4 regions of the Neobacillus sp. DFD-2R genome follow, and region 4 is predicted to be linked to each of the others. Evidence: riboswitches for the same ligand, from Rfam matches in the RefSeq annotation. Region 4 holds a riboswitch; each other region holds the start of a gene.
What was found. Region 4 has a riboswitch for thiamine pyrophosphate ahead of thiC (phosphomethylpyrimidine synthase ThiC). Riboswitches for the same ligand answer to the same signal wherever they lie in the genome.

Region 1 (5,338 bases), 340 kb from region 4:
ATAATCTCCGAACGCCTCGGTCTTGGCAAATAAACGGGCATTTCTTTCACTTTACCCTTGCCATCACCGGTTAATAGATAAATCCGATCGCTTAATAAAATCGCTTCCTCCAGGTCATGAGTGATAAACAATACCGTCTTTTGTAAATCGCCCCATAATTCCAATAACCAGCTGTGCATGTTATGCTTTGTCATCGAATCGAGAGCACCAAAGGGCTCATCTAATAAAAGAAGGTCCCTGCCTGTCATGATTGTTCTTAAAAACGCGACTCGCTGCTTCATTCCTCCGGATAGTTCATGCGGATAGGCGTGTTCATATTCAGCCAAGCCAAACCGTGTTAACCACTCCCTAATTTCCGCCATTTTGCCCTGCTTTTTTTCCCTCTTAATTTCTAATGGTATTAGCACATTGTCCATTACTGTTCTCCAAGGTAAAAGCAAATCCTTTTGCGGCATATAGCCCACTTTTCCTAATCTATTTTCTGACTGTTGGCCATCTATCCGGATTAGTCCTTGATCAGGCTCCAATAAACCCGTTATCAGTTTAAAAAGCGTGCTCTTTCCTGAACCACTTGCACCAATTACGGAGACAAACTCCCCGGACTTCACATCCATTTCGATGTCTTGAAAAATGGACTTCGAACCTGCGTTACCGGGTAAAGCATACGAAAGTTCTTTTATTGTTAAAATTGCCGGACTAGACAGGCCACTCGCCCCCCTGATAGACCATATCCCAGAACAGAAATTCATACCGGGATGTCGTTAAAAAATGCTCTTCGATGACTTTTAATTCCCGCTCCGGCTTCCCGGCTGCCAATTGGTCTAACAAATCAATCAGCCAGGTAGCCAATGAACCGAATTCATTTGAGGAGTACATCTTGATCCATTCCCCATAGAAAGGATGCTCTGTTGATCCCGGATATTTTTCCGCGAGCATTTTGCCGATTTCCCAGTAGCTCCACATACAAGGAAGCAACGCTGAGATCAATTCTTCCAGAGACCCATTCTGCGCGACATTCAGCATGTAGCGTGTATAGGCTAAATTAATCGGGGTAGGCTTTGTTTCCTCCAACTGCTGATGGGTAATTCCAAACCGTTCAGCATATCGACGGTGCAGCTCCATTTCTCCGTGCAAGGTCTCATGCAGCAGCCTTGCAAAAGCAGCCATCGTTTCGAGGTCTTTTGCCTTTACGGCACCTAAAGCAAAAAGCCTGGAATAATCAATTAAAAACACATAATCCTGTTTCATGTAACGGATAAATGATTCAACAGGCAATTCCCCAGTGCCCATCCCCACTACAAAAGGATGCAGATGGGTTTTCTCCCAAATTCCCGTTACTTTTTCAAAAAGAAATTCTGTAAACTTCATTTTTTTGCCTCATTCCTGGTAGTATTGCACCATTCAGCAATAAAAACGGCTAATACTTTTGTAAAATCTACTAATTGCCTGATTTCAACTTTTTCATTGACGGCATGGGCATCCTCTAATTTTCCAGGCCCAAATATGACCGTTGGAATTCCTGCCCGTCCAAGCCAACCTGCATCGGTAACAGTTGGAGACATTCCTATGTTTGGCTTTTGCGTTAACAATTTTTCAAATGAATCTGCTAACAGAAGCGTACCCGGGTGCTCAGGATCAATTTCTAATGAAGGGAAAATCTCACCCCGATCCTCAATCATCGATTTTCCACCCCACGTGAATTGCGGCGGATTATCTCGCAACCACGGATCGGCTTCAGCCACCGCATGAATATGCTGTTCAATTTCCTTGATAACCGCTTCGTAATCTTCATTCGGATAAAAATGAACCGTGATCCAGAGCGCACAGCGATCGGCAACAAAAGCGGCATGCCTGCCTCCTTCAATTACAGCAGGATTAATGGTATTGCTTCCAGGTTCGAAGCCTTCATAGCTTTTCGTTACAGCCCAATGCCGTTCAAGCTCCTGAAGCCCCGAAATGATTTTCATCATTTTCTCAATTGCACTGGCACCCTTAACACCGCCACCCGCATGTATCATCTTCCTGCGCAAGCCATCGTGATAGGTTTCTTTACTTTGAATTGTAATCCAACCTGTAATGACGCCGCCCTGTCCTTGGATATGTAAGTCACTAGTATCGACGACTACAGCATAATCGGCTGTATATCCTTTTTCGGTACAATCAAGGGTTCCCGCTTCTCCCACTTCTTCGCCGATGACCGACTGAAATTGAAGATCTCCTTTAAGCGTGATACCAAGTTCTTTTAATAGTTTAATAGCCATTAGCGATGCTGCTATTCCGCCCTTCATGTCGGCAACACCGCGTCCATAAATATAAGAATCTTTGATATAAGTGGTAAACGGTGATTCATCCCACTCTTTATCATCACCAACCTCGGCGACATCCATATGACCGTTGATAATTAAACTATTATATTGATCAGATGCTTCTCCTTTTAAAACGCCGACAACATTGGGGTCACCAGGGTACACATCCCACTTATCGGTTTTAAATCCCAAATCTTCCAAGTATTCTTTAATGACTTCCTGCACATCATTTGTATTACGTGCAGGAGGGCTTACTGTTGGAAACGCAATTAGTTTTGTCAGTAATTCAATCAATTCTTCTTTTTTTGCTTCCACTTGATCCGAAATCTTTTGTGACAAATCTTCAGATATCGCTCTCATTTTTCTTTCCCCTTAATTGCAAAATAAAAACCACTCACTTTCGGAGAAATGAGTGGTTTGAAGATTAATGTCAAATTAAATGAGGCTGACATAAATGATTCGTTCCACTTCCCTCCGCTGGTATCATCCAGATCAGGTTCAAAGGGTCTAGAACAAAGTTCCATCTCAGCCAAAGGCCCCCCTAGTGTGAGTCGATCAACATATAAAGTTCAAAATATAGTAAAACTATAGCACAGAATTAGAAAATGTAAAGTAATATTACTCTTTTCGTTCCGGAATCACACAGCTGCCATCCGCACAGCTTGCATCTTCTGCATTCTCTGATGAAAGGTTCTGCAACACCGGTGAGGCAGATTCCTCTTGCCACACTTGTTGGAGCGCACCATTGAATGTTGCAGTCGGTTGTGCACCGGAAATTGCGTATTTTTGATTTATAACAAAATAAGGTACGCCGCCAATGCCATATTGTTGTGCAATTGATTCATCAATCCGAACATCATTTGCATAGGCGTTTTTATCCTGCAGCATCTTTAATGTTTCATCACGGTCAATGCCTGCAGCTTCTGCGATATCTGCCAAGGTATCGTAATCCCCGATGTGCTTTGATTCAGTAAAGTATGCATAAAGCAGCTTTTCAGTAACTTCTGCTTCTTTCCCATACGTTTTCGCAAATTTTGTCAAACGATGGGCATCAAAGGTATTCGTTGGTTTCATCGTGTCAAAGTGGTAGGTTAATCCCACTCCGGCAGCCTGCTGCCCAACATTTTGATTTGCTTGTTTAGCTTGTTCAAGACTCATACCATATTTTGCTGCTAATACTTCGTGCATATTTTTATCGATATTCTTTGGTGAATTTGGATCGAGCTCAAAGCTTTTAAATTCCACTTCTACCTGATCCTTATGTGGAAATTGATCCAGCGCTTCCTCTAACCTGCGCTTCCCAATATAACAAAAAGGACAAGCGAAATCAGACCAAACTTCTATTTTCATGTAAACACCTCGATTTTCTACGATTAAGTACTATAGTAACACAACCAGCATAAATCCCATATTTAGCTGCTTAAGACCGAAATATTTACCCTTTAATAAAAGGGTAAATCCTTTGGCCTGGTTTTAACAAAAAGTTGCCTTTTTCACCATAAAACCGGGGCCGCAGCAAGCGGCACCCGGTCATATGAAAATCATTACTTCACTTTATCAACAAATTTGTTTGTATATGTCTGGCTAAGATCGACACTCTTTACAGCCGGTTTAAAGGCAGAGAGAATTTTCTGAACATTTTCCGGAACCCCTGCAGGCATTTTTCCATCAGTTGTGAACATTGGAAGCTGACCTTTAAGGGCCTGGATATATACGGCTTTATCACCTGCATAGTACTCCTCCGGCATTTTATCGGCAATTTCTTCAGGAGTATGGGTACTCATCCATTTCAGTGTTTTTACATAGGCATTAGCCAATTTTTGCACAACATCCGGGTTCTTTTTCACAAAATCGTAATTCATATAGAGACTTGTAGAGGCATATTTTCCGCCTAATGCCGCTTCTGTACCATCTTTAGAGTTCATATCCACAAACGTGTAAGCTAAATTTTTATTCTTTAGTAATGTTGCAGTTGGCTCACTTGTTACGGCTGCATCGATTCGGTTATTTTGCATTGCAGCGATTAAAGTCTGACCGGCTCCAACCGGCAATGGTTTATAATCGCTTTCCTTATTGCCGCCTTTAACTACATTGTAACTTGCCAGCATATTTGTAGAGGAGCCAAGTCCCGTTACCCCGATGGTAAGTCCCTTTAAATCCGCTAATGTTTTCACTTTATCCTTTAATCGATTGGCTACCATCAGCTGCTCACCCGGAACGTCGGCCATTGTTACAACTGATTCGACCTTTTTCCCTTTTGTTTGTAAGTCAAGGGTATGATCGTAAAATCCCCCTGCTCCATCGACCTGTCCGGCTAAAAGGGCTAGCTCGGCATCCTGTCCGGCACTTTCCTCAACCAGGGTTACTGTTACTCCTGCTTCCTTGTAATAGCCAAGCTTTTCAGCCAGCATATACGGCAAGTAAATAATTTTCTCCAAGCCGCCGACCATAATCGACACCCTTGGAGTTCCTGATGTAGATGTACTGCTGTTGTCTTTTGTTTTGCTTGGTGCCGATGTTGTTGAAGAGGAAGAACATCCTGATAACAGCATCGCTGCAATTGCAATACCTGATACCCCAGTGCTTAATCTTTTCATCGTTTTGTTCATTAATAATTTCCCCCTTATATTTTATAGATAAATAGATATAAAACTCGTTCTTATAGAATTGTCTAGCTCCAGCTCCCAGCGACTAGTGTACTTCCCTCTCCTCCTTACGATAAGTCAACATCGAATCGCAAAAAACGCGATTCGTGTTTCCTTTATCTCATACGGAGCGGTCCAGTCCATACGTCGCTTAACGGTCGCTTCCGCTTATATAAGTTATTGGCGGATATGCCGCCAAGCAATAAACCGTTTTTCCAGCTTTGATACTCCCCAATCGGCAATTAACGCGGTGATGGACAGTATGACCATCCCTGCAAAAACACCTGTTGTATCAAACGCACCCTGTGCCTGGGCGATTAGGTAACCCAGTCCTTCTGTTGCACCAATGAATTCACCAACAACCGCCCCGATTAAGGCAAAACCAAA
Region 2 (5,338 bases), 1.1 Mb from region 4:
TAATAATAAAACTCTCTAACAGCTTCATATATTGACCAAAATCCTGCTTAGACACTTTTTGTTCAAGTCTCAGGTAGTATGGGAGGCCAACCTCTCCAATCGCAATCATCTCTTCACGATGCTTCTCCATCCATTCTAGCAGTTCATTCAGCTCTTCCACCGTAGGCAGCGGCTGCTCCGGATGGAAACCGAAAGCCGGTTTCACCTTAGAAAATCTTTCCGATAAATAAAGATTTCTTTTACACGATTCAAGATCAAAAGAAACTGACACCATTGCATCAATTCGAGTTGAACTACCCATCAGACTATTAATTTCTTCATCTTTATAATGATCTAAATGAATATGAGCATCAATCATTTTCAAAAAACTCCCGCCTTCCCTGAGGCCGACCCGACTAATGAATAATGGACTCTTCTTTTCCATTGTAAAAAATGATCATCCAGTAAAATACTTTCATGTCGCGGCCGCTTAAAAGGCACCGCAATTTCGTCAACAACTCTAGAAGGCTTTTGAGATAGAACAATAATCCGATCAGATAAATATAAGGCTTCCTCAATATTATGGGTGATGAACAAAATGGTGCGCTTATGTGCTTCCCAAACCGATAACAACCATTTTTGCATCTCAAAGCGTGTGAGTTCATCCAATGCCGAAAATGGCTCGTCCAGACAAATAACCCCTTGCGGACTTAACATCGCACGTATAAATGCTGCCCGCTGTTTCATTCCTCCCGATAACTCATGAGGATACGCATTTTCATAATCAGTCAGTCCTGCTATTCCAAGCATTTCTCTTGCCATCCCAACTTCCTTTTTTCCTTGAAGCTCCTGCCCCAGAAGAACATTATCGAGGACTGTTCTCCAAGGCAAAAGTGATGGCGTCTGAGGCATATAGCTGATGAATCCACGTTTTCCGTTAATCCTCTCATTTTCCAACGTTATCTCCCCGCTGTCCGGTGACAAAATCCCGCCAATTATGTTAAAGATCGTACTTTTTCCGCTTCCGGAAGGCCCAATGATGGAAACAAATTCATCTTTTTGAATCGAGAAGTTCATCTCCTTCGTAACTTCATTTGGCCCGAAGCTTTTTGAAACATCCTTCACGATAAGATGGCTCACTTTCTCTCCTCTCCTTTCAACTGCCAGCGAACAACTCGCCGTTCGACCAAAACAATCATCAGAAAAAATAATAAGCTTAATACCATAATGGCAAAAATAGCGACAAACACCCTGTCTGTACGAAACGAAGAAGAGGCTAATGTCATATAGACCCCAATGCCCTGTTTAGACCCAAGCCATTCTGAGATGACAGCCCCCATGACGCTGTAAGTAGCGGAAATCTTTAAGCCGGAAAAAATAGAAGGTAACGCAAATGGGAACTCCAATTTCCAAAATAGCTGTTTTTTCGATGCGCCTGCCATCATCATATAATGTTTTAGCTCTGCAGGAGTTTGCCTAAAACCGTCCAATGCGGCAACCGTAATCGGAAAAAAGCAAACGAGCGTAATCACAATGATTTTTGGCAATAAACCGAATCCGAACCAAATTACCAATAGCGGTGCAAGAACGATAATCGGTACATTTTGCGATAAAATAAGCAATGGATAGAGCGATTCTCTTAAAATTGGAACCAAATACAGAAAGACTGCTACTGCCAATCCAATTGCCGTCCCGACTGCAAAACCAAACAAGGAAATTTTAATGGTCGAAATTAAATCAAGATAAAAACCTGACCAGCCTGCGAATGCTTCTCTAAATACGTTTGATGGTGGAGGAAGCAGCCATTCCGGTACATTCAAAACCCTTACAACAATTTCCCAAATTACGAACAAAAGGAGGAGAACCAATAACGGTCTCCACCCTTTTAAAAGTATTTTCTTCATTATCGATATTTCTCCGTCAATTGGTCCATAGTAATTCCGCTTGGTTGGTACAGTATTTTCACTTGGGAAATCACATTACGGCTTCCGATTTCAATCATTCGTTCATTCATTGCAGCGATAATACGAAATAAGTGCTCAAGCTCGCCCTCCATCGTCGTTTCTAATGGATGGACTTCATATTTCACTCCCGATTCATCGATTACGCGAATTGCTTCATCCACATACGGGATAACATCTTCTCCGTCTTTTGTTTTCGGTAATATTTGAATGCTGATCAATGCATTGGCCATTTTGATAACCTCCTATTTTGGTAAAAATTCATTCGTAAATGCTTTATTCGCATCTAATTTTTTATCAAGAAGTTTATGGTCATACATCCAAGAAGCGTAGTTTTCCCAAACCATCTTCTTTTGGATCCCCCATTGCTTCGCATCGTCCTGATATTTCGGTGATAACCATTTTTGGCTCGCTTTCACAAGCTTTGGATCTAAATCCGGGGCCGCTTTAATAAGGATATCAGCCGCTTGGTCAGGATTTTTAATCGCATACTGATAGCCCTTTGTTACTGCCTTTAAGAACGCTTTTACTGTTCCGGGGTCTTTTGCAATCATATTTTCATTTGTTTCCAAAACAGGCGTGTAATAGTCGAGCTTATCGGAATAATCCGTTAAGTAAATCATGTTAATTTTTTCATTGCGAAGCTCAGCTTCTACACCTGTCCAGCCGTAATAAATCCAGGCAAAGTCAACATTCTTTTTAATCGCGGTAAAAAAGTCGGTGTCTCCCGTATTAATAATTGTTACCTTATTGACATCGGCATTTTCTTTTTTCATTAAAGAATCAATAACAGATTTTTCAACCGGTGAGCCCCAGCCGCCATAGGTTTTTCCTACAAAATCCTTTGGAGATTTGATATTTTTGGCAGCAGGTGATGCAAAGCCGGATGTATTATGCTGAATGACAGCCGCAATCGATACCAGTGGTACACCCTGGATGCGGGCCTGAGTGATCGCTTCCTGATAGCCAACCCCAAAATTGGCCTTTCCCGAAGCCACCAGCTGATCCGTACCGGCTTGACCAGGCATGATAATATCTACATCTAACCCTTGATCTTTAAAATAACCTTTTTCTTTCGCTACATATAATCCAGTATGATTGGTGTTCGGGGTCCAATCCAGAACAACAGAAATCTTTTTCAGTTGTTTAGTATTCCCCTTCGAAGTATTTGTCTCCTTTTTACTGCTGCAACCGGCAATAAGAAAAACAGATAATAATAGAACGAACCACTTTTTCATTTTTAAAGCCCCCATATGTTAAAAAATAATATCTCTTCCGGATAACATCCGGATGTAACAGAAACAAAACGTAAACAAGAAACAACCTGATAGACGTAATGTTGTTAACATTTTTGAATAAAACAAGACCTAAACAAATAATGCACCCAGGTTTTAGCAACCTGAGTGCATATTAACAAACAATCAATTGTTTAAGAATATGTTCCCTCCGCCGGTATCAACCAGATCAGGTTCCAAGGGTCTACGTCTTAAGAACGATATCTCAACCGGCAACACCGGTCCCCCTACATTTCATTGTATCCATTTTATTTCCCTCACTATTATACCGGAAGCATTTAAAGATGCCAGCCCAGTGCAGAATTCAAAAAATATTTTTCTAAGTTTCAAGAGGGATAGGCAGGAATTTAAGATCATTTTTCCGAATTATATTGTGTAAAAAGGAAGGTGAAGCAGTCATTAATTGTTTCATAAAAAAGAAACATTCACAAGTTAGTATCATAAGATGAATTATTACTATTTTTTGCGTATTTCTATTTCTCGAATTATTTGTTTTTCATCCTTTATTATATTGTCATATCTAACTTTGGAAGGTGTGAATAATTTGACAACCAATTCTGAAACGAAAAAAATTGATGTTAATTCAACCATTTCATTAAAAGGAATCGTGAAGGCCATATTTAACGATACCATTCATGTGCAAATTGGTGGAAAGATTATTACCTTGCCAAAAGGGGATTTTTTGTTAGATAATTCAATGAATTAATTTGAATGGCTGCAAGAAAGGGCCTAATCTTATATTTACGCGTTACTAAAACCCGCCACTTACTAAAGTGGCGGGTTTCCTTTAGTTTAATAAAGCCCTCTATATTTCATTGATTGCTAAAATTAATTTCCGATATATTGTTCGAGGAAATCGGCCACCTTCGTGTACGTAAAAATTTTATTTTTTAGTTTTTCGAAGGAATGGCCTTCATCTTCAAAACGGAAGTACTTTACTGCATGGTTTCTTTCCTTTAATTTATTTACTATTTGTTCGGATTCTTCAATTGGGACACGCGGATCGTTTGCACCATGAAAAACCATAAGAGGGCATATAATTTTATCGGTATGGTTTAATGGGTCAATTTGATCAAAAAACGCTCCATCCTTTTCAATCGTTCCATATTCAAACTCCCGAAGTTTTTGACGCCATGGATTTGTATTTTTAAGAAAGGTTCTAAAACTTGAAATCCCCACAATATCAATCGCTGCGGACCATAATTGAGGAAAATGGCTGATAGCTGCCAGAACCATAAATCCTCCATAACTGCCCCCCATGATCGCTATTTTACGTTGGTCAACGCTCCCCTCTGCTTTTAGCCAATCTACTAACGATACCAAATCTTTAACGGAATCCATTCTTTTTCTAACATCATCAAGGTGGGTATACGTCTTTCCGTACCCGGTACTGCCACGAACATTCGGAGTACAAACTGCAAAGCCAATGCTCAGGAAGTATTGCAGGACAGGATTATAAACGGCACGAATTTGGCTTTCAGGACCACCATGTACATAGATGACAACCGGGTGTTTTTTTGAAGTATTTTTCGGCTTGTAAAAAAAGGCTGGAACATGAAGATTGTCAAAAGATTTATAGGTTATTAGCTCCGGGGTAACCAATTTATTTTCCAAACCCTGTGACCGGATGGAGGAGGTAAGTCGTTTTGTGTAAATTGGCTTAATCTCAAGCTCCCAAATATCAGAAGGATGTTCAGGCCCATTAAAAACATAGGCTAATTTTTGGTTATCGGGTGAAAAAGTAAGATCAGAGATCACTCCCATCGGTGTTTTCCATGTATAAAGATTACTTGTATTCAAGTCAACAATAATTCCTCTTGATATCCCTCCCTCGTTCATTGAAAAGGCTAACTTATTTTTGTCCTTGTTCATTGTGAGTTCTTCAAAATCCCAATCTCCCACTTCCAACCAAGTGTGCTCTTTTGAATGAAGATTTATCATTGCTAATCCAAAGTATTCTCTACCTTTGTTTGTTAATAAAAAGAGATGGTCCCCATCCTTATTGAAGTAAGGATCCTTAAAGCTGGCTTCGCCAACATGTGCAGTTAGCCAATTCACTTCTCCTGTGCTAAGCAACAGCAGCCCTAAATCATTATCCTGATG
Region 3 (5,338 bases), 850 kb from region 4:
AGCTTCATTGCTTTTGCCATTTTAATTGGATCTTTTGCCGCTGATACGGCTGTGTTTAATAAAACACCATCCGCGCCTAATTCCATCGCCTTGGCGGCATCAGCTGGAGAACCGATTCCGGCATCAACAATAACCGGTACTTCAGCTTGTTCAATAATAAAGCTTAAGTTCAATGGATTAATTATCCCTTGACCGGATCCGATTGGCGAAGCTCCGGGCATGACAGCATGACATCCGGCTTCTTGAAGTTTCCTAGCTAAAACGACATCATCGGAGGTATAGGGCAGTACGATAAACCCTTCCTTTACTAATTCTTCTGTAGCCTTTAGGGTTTCAATCGGATCTGGAAGTAGTGTTTTATCACAGCCAATCACTTCGACCTTTATCATATCGCAAAGGCCTGACGCTTTCGCCAATTTTGCGATACGAACGGCTTCTGCCGCCGTTTTTGCTCCGGCAGTATTTGGCAGGAGAGTATATTTATTCGTGTCCAGTTGTTCTAAAAAGTTAGGCTGACTTGGTTCAAAAATATTCATTCTTCGGATAGCAAACGTAAGGATTTCCGCTTCGGAAACCTCCACTGCTTTTTTCTGAATGTCATAGCTTGGATATTTACCTGTACCAAGTAATAAACGTGACTGAAATGATAATGAGCCAATTTTCAACATTATTAACCGCCTCCAACAAAATGTACAATTTCAATTCGATCTCGATCAGACAATCTAGTACTTTGATGTTCCATCCTTGTTAAAATCTCTCCATTTATTTCGACGACAACCACTTTATCATGAATTTGGTAATGCTTTAGTACGTCTGAAACAAATACAATATTTTCGGGTAAAAGTATATTTTCGCCGTTCAGTTGTACGTTCATATTCCACCTCCTATTGAACCGCTTTGCAATGTCTATCCAAGCGAAAAGCAGAGAGCGTTTTATCATCTGTTAAATTTCGGTCCATCAATGCAGCTACTAGTTTCCCTGTAAGAGGGCTTAGTAAAATCCCATTTCGAAAATGTCCTGCTGCAACAAACAAACCCTTCCAAATTGGATGTTCACCAATGTATGGGTTCCCATCACCGGTTTGCGGCCTAATTCCTGCCCAAACCCGCTCCCATTTTGCGTCCTTAATCTGTGGAACCAGCTGAACAGCTCTTTCTACTAATGTCGTAATTCCTCCGGCCGTTACCCTGTTATCAACTGTATTTTCCACCATTGTAGCACCGATATAAATTTCACCATTTCGTTTAGGTACTAAATAACAACGTTTATCGGAAAAAATCGTAGTGTTAATAATCGGCTTTTCAGTCATGACTGAAAAGCATTCCCCTTTGACAGGATAAACATTAATTTCCAACCCGGTTTCGTGCATTAATTTGGCAGCCCAAGCTCCTGTCGCAATGACAACCTGTTCACAATTAATTACACCTTTTGTTGTTTTTACCCCTTTGACTTGCCCGTGTTCATAAATAAATGAAAGGACTTCAGTATACTCATGAATTTCTGCGCCAAAATGTACTGCTGCTTTAGCAAATGCATATGTTAATTTAGCGGCTTGGACATGCCCATCATTTGGAAGGTACATCCCTCCGGTAACACTGGAAGATAGAGCAGGTTCCATTTCTTGTAATTCCTTTGAATCAAGCCATTTGATGCTAGGATCCCACCTCCGTTGAAACGTGACTTGTTTTTTTAATTCCAGGGCTATTTCCTCTGATTCAGCAATTTTTAACATCCCTTTATTAACAAATTCGATATCGATGCCGGCATATTCAAGCATCTCGTTCGAAATAGATGAAAACATTGCCTGGCTTTTTAAAGCTAATTGGAAAAATGGACCGTCTTTTTCGATTTCCGCTTGTGCTGCCAGCATTCCGGCAGCGGCACTGGATGCCTGACAAGCTAAACGTTCCTTCTCAAGAACAATTACTTTTCTCCCCATTTTTGCAAGTTGATATGCAATAGAGGACCCAATTATTCCTCCCCCGACAATTGCCACATCAAATGAATTTTTCACTTTACACATCTCCATCTTTTAATTCATTTTGGTAAGACCTTACAGCTGCTAATGGATCGTGGGCTTCTAATATTCCGGACATAACCGCGATGCCCTTAGCGCCGGCGGAAATTACATGTCTAGTATTCTCTGGTGTAATGCCGCCAATGGCAATGACAGGAAGGTCAAGTAGTCCTGTTAGCCTTTTAAATTCTTCTAAACCTCTAGGTAATAATCCCGGTTTTGATTTTGTAGAAAAGACGTGACCATAAAGCACATAATCAGCACCACTCTGTAATGCTTTTTGTCCTTCTTCCAAGGAGTGGATAGAACATCCGAGCAAAAGCCCGGGAAAATTTGTTTTTATAATTGAAGGATCTAAACTATGTGATGCTAATTGAACTCCTGCTGCACCTGTAACGAAGGCAACATCCACACGGTCATTAATAATAATCTTTGATAATGGTATGTTTCTTTCTGTGAAAAGCTGGACTGCTTGATAGATTTCCTGTGCAGATTTTTGTTTTTCTCGTATATGAATTGCCGTTATATATGGGTGAATCTCCATTAAAATTTCACTTAGTTTATCCATCGGCATTTTGCCATTGGATACAATATGTAGTTCTTTTAAACTATTTAAAATTTGAGTCACCCCTTTAGTAATATTCTGCTTATCCTTAAAATAAATCTGAAAAACAAAAAACCACTTTCTTTTTGTAAAGAAAGTGGTTGAAAATTTGAAATGAAAAGGCCTTCATTTGTCAAACGTCTAGTTTTCCACTTCCCTACGCTGGTATAATCCAGATCAGGTCCTTAGAGTCCCGAAGTAGTACTTCAATCTCAGCCTTTTAAAAAGGCACCCCTAGCGGATAAGCATCACATATTAATTTGTAGAATTCACCTTACATCTATAATAGTAGCGCCTTTATTGTAAATGTCAATTGATTTATTGTTCTGTGCAATAAAAATTGATAATTTCCATTAGCCGGACATCGGGCATAAAATATGTCCCCCGATTTGGCTAGCGCTTTCATCATACTTGTTGACGGTTTTCATTGCTTGAATGTTGTTTCTATTCTAAAATAAGATATAGTAATGTGTTAGAATTTTTTTGCAATTAGAAATTCTGTTGTTGGGAGGCGAGATTTATGGGTTTAAAAGAGATGAAGAATCAAACATTTCCAAGAAATCATATTGATGAATGGGAAAAAAAGGCTGAGGAATCCATCAAAGGAAAATCGGTTGAATCACTGAAATCCTCAACATATGAAAACATACTTTTGAAACCGCTTTATTTCCAAGAAGATGAAAAATCGATAGCTGCTTATCCGGGTGGTTCCGATTTTAGAAGAGGAATTTTTCCGCTTGGTTATATCACGAATAAATGGAAGGTTGCCCAGCGAATACCATATACAACAATAACAGAGTTAGAGGAAAAGCTTGAACAGGCATTAAATAGAGGTCAAACGGTTATTTCGTTTGAATTAACAAAACAGTTATTTGAAACGAATGAGCTTCTATTAAATCTATTAAAAGACTATTTTCATAAATATCCCTTCGCAATAAATGCTTGTGAAATGCAGCCGGACATATTATCAGTCTTGGTAAAACTGACAGAAAATCAATGTGATGGCTCAAGTGTGACAGGATACATAGCATCAGATCCGCTTTCAACATTTGTAATAGACGGATTTCTTCCGGAAAACGACGATATCTATTTTGCTGAATGGTCAGAAACGCTTAAGCAGGCACATAAAAAACTCCCCAATTTACAGACTGTTCTAATCAATACATCTCCATACCATAATGGGGGAGCAAATGCCGTTCAGGAGCTTGGAATTGCAGCTGCCACAGGGGTATTTTATCTTCAGCAGTTACTTGAAAACAAACTGAATCTTGAACAAGCACTATCAAAAATGATCTTTCAATTTTCAATCGGTGCCAACTTTTTTATGGAAATTGCGAAACTGCGTGCAGCCCGTATTCTTTGGGATAAAATTACGGAAGTTTACGGAGCTGAAATGGATTTTCGTGGAATGCAAATCGCTGCAGAAACTTCTACATTTACAAAAACTGTTTATGATAAGCATGTAAATATCCTCCGAGCCGGGAACGAAGCTTTTGCCGGAGTAGTAGGTGGAGTTCAATTTTTACATGTTACTGCATTTGATGAAATAATTGCTACCAGCTATTTTTCTGAAAGAATTGCTCGGAACACCCAGTTAATTTTACAGGATGAAGCCTTTTTGCAAAATGTTATTGATCCTGCAGGCGGATCATGGTATGTCGAGGAACTGACAAGGGAATTAGCAGAGAAGGGTTGGAAATTTTTCCAAGAGATTGAGGAAAATGGCGGAATGCTCGAAGCGGTTAAAAACAATTGGCTGCAAAATGCCATTGCCGGCGTGAATGAAAAAAGACAACTAGATATTTTTATTAGAAAAAATAGTATCATTGGGACAAATATTTATGTGAATCTCGAAGAAATAGGTTTTAAAAACAAACAACCAACAAGCTCTAGTTCTAAAGTTAAAGATCGAAATGAACATATAAAAATCCAACCAATCCCGCAATTGAGATTAGCGGAACCATATGAGGCTCTTAGAAAAAGAGCCGAAGCATTAAAGGAAAAAAACGGAACTCAACCGCAGCTAGGGATGATATGCTTAGGTAATCTTAAGCAGCATAAGGCAAGAGCCGATTTTATCAAGGGTTTTTTAGCAGCCGGTGGAATAATTGGGGCAGAAAGCGGTCCCGTTTTTACAGCACAATCCTGTATTGAATTTGTGAATAGCAGTCATTACCGGCATTTTTGCTTTTGCGGAGGCAATGAGCAATATGAAGAGATAGGGCACGTTATCCTATCAACTTTAAAAGCTGAATTCCCGGATAGAATTTTTTACTTGGCGGGATTACCTGATAAAGAACAACAATCCCAATGGAGTAATGAAGGCATTAAACAGTTTATCCATGTTAAAAGCAATTGCTATGAAACACTTTCTACCATTCTTTCAGATTTGGAGGTGACCATAGTTGAATAAACAAAAGCCTAATTTTCAAAACATATCATTATTTGAGAAACAACCATTCATTACAAAAGAGCAATGGAAAGAAAAAGTGGAAAAAGAAATAGACGCTTCCATTGATGATTTATTATTTGAAACCAATGAACAAATTCCCTTAAAACCGATTTATACAAATGAAGACCGGAAAGGCTTGGAGCATTTACATGATTTACCCGGACTTCCGCCATATACTCGCGGCCCGTACCCAACGATGTACGTCAACCGTCCGTGGACGGTAAGGCAGTATGCCGGATTTTCTACAGCAGAAGAAAGTAATGC
Region 4 (5,338 bases):
AAGGAGCAGTCTTTATCAATGAGGAAGCTTAGTGAGCTTACTGAAATTGATACAGCTACAATCTCACGGATAATTAACGGTAAACGAAAAGCAAATCCAGAACACTTACAAAAATTTGCTAGATGTCTTGGAGTGCCTATTGCTGATTTATTTGAGGCTGCAGGTTATCCGATCGAACAGAATACTGAAATGCAGCTAACTGATGATTTTCATTCGTCCATCGAAAACATTCAAAAAATACTTGAAAACTCAAATATGTATGACAAAAAATTTTCGATTAAAAGTGTCGAACAACAATTAGAAAATTATAAACAATACGCACAGACAGATGAGGGGAAAGATACTATTTTAAAGGGCTTTGAGGAAAAACTTAAAAAAGTAGGCAGCATAGGCCCATTTATTAACAATTTGAAAGAAATGTTTGTGAAATTTAGTAAGATGAAGGGGACCCCAGTTCAACTCGCCCTTATGGGAAGTGCACTATTATACTTCATTTTACCTGTAGATGTAATTCCGGATTACATTTTTCCAATCGGGTATTTAGATGATGCAATCGCTTTACAGCTTATACTAGGTTCATTAACCGTAAAAGGATGAGTAGAATTTATATAGTATCTTGAGTCAATCACAAAATATGTATTAAGGTGAAAATATGAAATATTTGTTTACCGGCAGCCGGTACCGGAATTGTGTTCCAATATTTTATTGCCATCGCGAGCATGCTATATTTATCTGCAATTGAAAAGGTGGGTTGCTGATTGGATCATTATTTTTCCTGTTAATTGACAGAATTATTATAATCGGGGATACATCAGAGCCCCTTTTTGGGTACATATATTTGCGCCGGATTCGCATTTAGTTTAACAGTCCCAATTTTTTAAAATATCGGGATGGCTGTTGGGATAAGCCTGTTAAAGGAATTTAATTTCACATTTAAAGATATATGGTTAAAACTTAATCACCTAACAAAGCTTTTATTTGTAGAAGGAATGAGAACAATGGATAAAAGGAAGATTTTTTATGTGAAGCCTGAAATTAAAGACGATGCCTCAATTATTCAAGGTTTTGATATTGAAATTAATAAAAATGATGCACAACGCATTGATCGATTAGTGGATAACTACGAAAGCAGCATAATGACTCATCTTGACGAAGAATATGTAAAACGAACAACGAAAGCAGACCGACTTGCAGACAAAATTGCTAAATTCGGCGGTAGTTGGAAATTTATTATTTGGTTTGGAGTATTTCTTACCGTTTGGATAGTCTGGAATACGATTGCGTTTACCAAGCATATTCATTTCGATGAACCACCCTTTATCTTATTGAATTTATGCTTATCCTTTATTGCTGCCTTTCAAGCCCCTGTCATCATGATGAGTCAGAATAGGCAGGCTTCCCGTGATAAACACGAATCCATTATTGATTTTGCAATAAATTATAAAGCTGAACAGGAAATTGATGATATGCAGAGTCACCTTCATCGAATCGAAGGGGAATTAATTCAAATAAAACAACTTTTAACCTCGTTACATCAATGTGGTGTTTTTGAACCGGACGAATCAAAAAAATAAAGCATTCTATAGGAAAAAACGCCCATATTTAAAATTAAAACTTTCAAAATAATGAACACTATGTTATTATCAAACCTAAAGTTACATAATTAAATTCAATAGCTCTACTAGGGGGGTCCGATGGCTCGGACTGAGAAAAGAATGCGTAAAATTCTTTGACCCTTTGAACCTGATCTGGATGATACCAGCGTAGGGAAGTAGTTTCGAAGGCGTCGTCTTAATTTTGTGAACACGCCACTACTTTTTGACGATTAATCAGGTTCTGTGTAAACAGAACCTTTTTTTTATTGTCATTCATTTACACGTTTGTCCGAAAGGCTGCTTGTAATGAACTATGCTGTTACTTTCCTGATCGAAAAATCTACCCATTTTAAGGAGGAAGTTTCATGCAAAAGCAAGCAGAAGTGAACATTGAGTTAAAATCACAATTTACGGGAAGTAAAAAAGTTTATGTTGAGGGATCACGATCAGATATTAAGGTTCCAATGAGAGAAATTGAGTTAAGTCGAACAGAAACTAGTTTTGGAGAAGAAGAAAATGCACCAATCCGGGTCTACGATACAAGCGGCCCATACACAGATTCAAATTACCATATCGATATTAGAAAAGGACTTCCAGCGTTACGGAAGAAATGGATTCTCGAACGTAATGATGTTGAGACGTATGAAGGCAGAGAAATAAAACCTAAAGATAACGGATACCTTGAAGGTGATGAACGTGCAAACCTTGAATGGTTTCCTAATCTTAATAAAACACCTCTACGTGCAAAAGAAGGAAAAAATGTCACGCAAATGCACTATGCTAAAAAAGGCATTATTACTCCTGAAATGGAGTACATCGCGATTCGTGAAAATATCGATCCCGAGATTGTTCGTGACGAGGTTGCCCGAGGCAGAGCAATTATACCGGCAAATATAAACCATCCTGAAAGTGAACCAATGATAATTGGACGCAAATTTCATGTGAAAATTAATGCGAACATTGGGAATTCAGCTGTTACTTCCTCCATTGAGCAAGAGGTTGAAAAGATGACATGGGCAACTCGATGGGGTGCCGATAACATCATGGATTTATCAACTGGGAAAAATATTCATACGACAAGAGAATGGATCATCCGCAATTCCCCTGTTCCGGTTGGAACTGTGCCAATCTATCAGGCACTTGAAAAGGTGAATGGAATTGCCGAGAATTTAACCTGGGAAGTTTATCGTGATACGCTAATTGAACAGGCGGAACAAGGGGTCGATTACTTTACGATACATGCCGGTGTTTTATTACGATATATTCCATTAACAGCCAAACGAACAACGGGAATTGTCTCCAGAGGCGGCTCGATTTTGGCACAATGGTGCTTAGCTCATCATCAAGAGAACTTCCTTTATACTCACTTTGAAGAAATTTGTAAAATTCTGAAGCAATATGATATTTCTGTTTCACTAGGGGATGGATTGCGTCCCGGAAGCATAGCTGATGCCAATGATGAAGCGCAGTTTGCTGAACTTGAAACATTGGGCGAATTAACTGAAATTGCTTGGAAGCATGATGTTCAAGTAATGATCGAAGGTCCCGGGCATGTGCCGATGCATATGATTAAAGAAAACGTTGATAAGCAAATGGAGATTTGCAAAGAAGCACCTTTTTACACATTAGGACCATTAACAACCGATATTGCTCCAGGATATGATCATATTACATCAGCCATTGGTGCTGCAATGATCGGCTGGTTCGGAACAGCTATGCTATGTTATGTTACACCAAAAGAACATTTAGGCCTTCCAAATAAGGATGATGTCCGCGATGGTGTTATTGCCTATAAAATTGCCGCTCATGCAGCTGATTTAGCCAAAGGACACCCAGGTGCACAAGTTCGTGACAATGCCTTATCGAAAGCTCGCTTCGAATTCAGATGGGAGGACCAATTCAATCTCTCATTAGACCCGGAACGGGCAAGAGAATACCATGATGAAACTCTTCCGGCTGAAGGAGCAAAAACTGCTCATTTTTGTTCGATGTGCGGACCAAAGTTTTGTTCAATGAGAATTTCTCATGATATTCGCGGAATGGCAAATGGAGATCAACCAGGTGAGGAATTAGCCATTGAAGAGGGAATGAAACAAAAGGCAGAGGAATTTGTAAATGATGGATCAAAGATTTATCGATAATAGTAATTTCAATGAGATAAAGAAATTAAAGGAAGAAGTAGAAATCTTACATCAGAAGATCCATCACTTACAAAGAAAAATTAACAATATCCAACATCATTGTAAACATATATTTCTAGAATCATCAGGAATGAGGAAATGCCAAAAATGTGGTTTCGGTGAGAGTACTTATTATTGATTATTTAATAAACCCCTAAGTTTAGGGGTTTATTACTTTTTAAGCGGTATATCTATATTTAGGAATATAACTGTTTCCTTTAAATGTCCCATTCTTTCCATTTCTGTTATTTCTACAGTGATAACTGTACTATAACAAATCTAGATAATAGGTAGTATTTTTAAGTATAGATATGGTAAAATTTAATTATATTTAGAAAATTAAAATTTTATCAGGGGTGAATAACAATGAATGTACCATTAGTGCTGCCCGAATTTTTGGATCGAGCCGTAGCATTATACGGAGATAAACAGGCTGTTTTTTGTGATGACAGGGTGTATACATACAGAGAATTAAACAACAGAGTCAATCAGCTTTCAGATGGTCTAAGGAACCTGGGTGTTGTCAAAGGGGATAGAATTGCATATTTGGCGCCGAATACGATTGAAATGCTAGAAGGCTTTTATGGGGTTTTTCAGCTTGGGGCGGTCATGGTGCCTCTGAACGTTCGTTTAACACCACAAGACTACCTGTTTATTTTGAATCACAGTGAATCAAAGGTCCTTTTCGTTGACCAGGATCTTTATCATTTAATTGAGCCAATAAAAAATAAACTTGAAACGGTCGAGCACAGGATTGTTCATTATAAAAATCAGGAAACAAATGAAACCGATTACAACCGTTGGTTAGCAGGAAATTCTACCTCTTCCTTCAAGCGAGCTGACCTTGATGAAAATGACGTTTGCAGTTTGTTATATACGAGCGGCACTACCGGTAATCCAAAGGGTGTCATGCTAACACACCGCAATAATTATCTTCACGCCCTAAGCACTATGCATCACTTGCGCGTCAGCGACCGTGACGTTTACCTCCATGTCCTCCCGATGTTCCATGTAAATGGCTGGGGATCACCTTTTTATTACACAGCGAATGGTTCCACACATATTTGCCTCAAGAAAGCCACACCGGAGTCCATCTTTAATGCAATACAAAAACATAAAGTATCTGTACTTCACATGGCACCAACCATGTTAAATTCACTTTTACAGTTTTATGAAAAGAATAAACCTAAGATCGAACAGGATGTTCGTGTTGTCATAGCAGGCTCAGCGCCACCGCCTGCTTTTGTCAGCAGGGTTGAAAAGGAACTAAGCTGGGAATTTATCCAAGTTTATGGTATGACTGAATCTACTCCTCTCAGCTTGGTTTCTACGATCCGTTCCGAGCTTCAGCACCTTTCACCTGAAGAAAAGTCGAGAATAAAAGCAAAAGCAGGGTACCCAATGATCGGCTGTGATGTGCGAGTCATCAATGAAAAGGGTGATGAAGTGGCACATACCGGAAAAGAAATTGGTGAGGTTGTGACAAGAAGTCATGGAGTTATGATGGGATATTGGAAAAATCCAGAAGCAACGATGGAAGTAATTCGAAACGGCTGGCTGCAT

Region 1: linked by a shared signal. The riboswitch ahead of AC3ANV_RS10770 (acetylornithine deacetylase) and the one ahead of thiC (phosphomethylpyrimidine synthase ThiC) in region 4 are both predicted to bind thiamine pyrophosphate.
Region 2: linked by a shared signal. The riboswitch ahead of AC3ANV_RS17835 (ABC transporter substrate-binding protein) and the one ahead of thiC (phosphomethylpyrimidine synthase ThiC) in region 4 are both predicted to bind thiamine pyrophosphate.
Region 3: linked by a shared signal. The riboswitch ahead of tenI (thiazole tautomerase TenI) and the one ahead of thiC (phosphomethylpyrimidine synthase ThiC) in region 4 are both predicted to bind thiamine pyrophosphate.

The regions. Positions count from the first base shown of each region.
Region 1 is NZ_CM173228.1:2,141,108-2,146,445, reverse strand. It holds gene AC3ANV_RS10780 (ABC transporter ATP-binding protein) at 1-749, opposite strand, end outside; gene tenA (thiaminase II) at 697-1,368, opposite strand; gene AC3ANV_RS10770 (acetylornithine deacetylase) at 1,365-2,666, opposite strand; TPP riboswitch at 2,759-2,859, opposite strand; gene AC3ANV_RS10765 (DsbA family oxidoreductase) at 2,925-3,656, opposite strand; gene AC3ANV_RS10760 (ABC transporter substrate-binding protein) at 3,851-4,915, opposite strand; gene AC3ANV_RS10755 (ABC transporter permease) at 5,129-5,338, opposite strand, start outside.
Region 2 is NZ_CM173228.1:3,568,138-3,573,475, forward strand. It holds gene AC3ANV_RS17815 (TatD family hydrolase) at 1-358, opposite strand, end outside; gene AC3ANV_RS17820 (ABC transporter ATP-binding protein) at 361-1,119, opposite strand; gene AC3ANV_RS17825 (ABC transporter permease) at 1,116-1,883, opposite strand; gene AC3ANV_RS17830 (thiamine-binding protein) at 1,883-2,173, opposite strand; gene AC3ANV_RS17835 (ABC transporter substrate-binding protein) at 2,186-3,178, opposite strand; TPP riboswitch at 3,365-3,474, opposite strand; gene AC3ANV_RS17840 (hypothetical protein) at 3,780-3,941, shown strand; gene AC3ANV_RS17845 (S9 family peptidase) at 4,064-5,338, opposite strand, start outside.
Region 3 is NZ_CM173228.1:1,638,236-1,643,573, forward strand. It holds gene AC3ANV_RS08020 (thiazole synthase) at 1-668, opposite strand, end outside; gene thiS (sulfur carrier protein ThiS) at 671-874, opposite strand; gene thiO (glycine oxidase ThiO) at 885-2,024, opposite strand; gene tenI (thiazole tautomerase TenI) at 2,017-2,646, opposite strand; TPP riboswitch at 2,760-2,868, opposite strand; gene AC3ANV_RS08040 (methylmalonyl-CoA mutase family protein) at 3,143-5,035, shown strand; gene scpA (methylmalonyl-CoA mutase) at 5,028-5,338, shown strand, end outside.
Region 4 is NZ_CM173228.1:2,485,515-2,490,852, forward strand. It holds gene AC3ANV_RS12430 (helix-turn-helix domain-containing protein) at 1-597, shown strand, start outside; gene AC3ANV_RS12435 (DUF1003 domain-containing protein) at 999-1,574, shown strand; TPP riboswitch at 1,674-1,787, shown strand; gene thiC (phosphomethylpyrimidine synthase ThiC) at 1,961-3,736, shown strand; gene AC3ANV_RS12445 (long-chain-fatty-acid--CoA ligase) at 4,142-5,338, shown strand, end outside.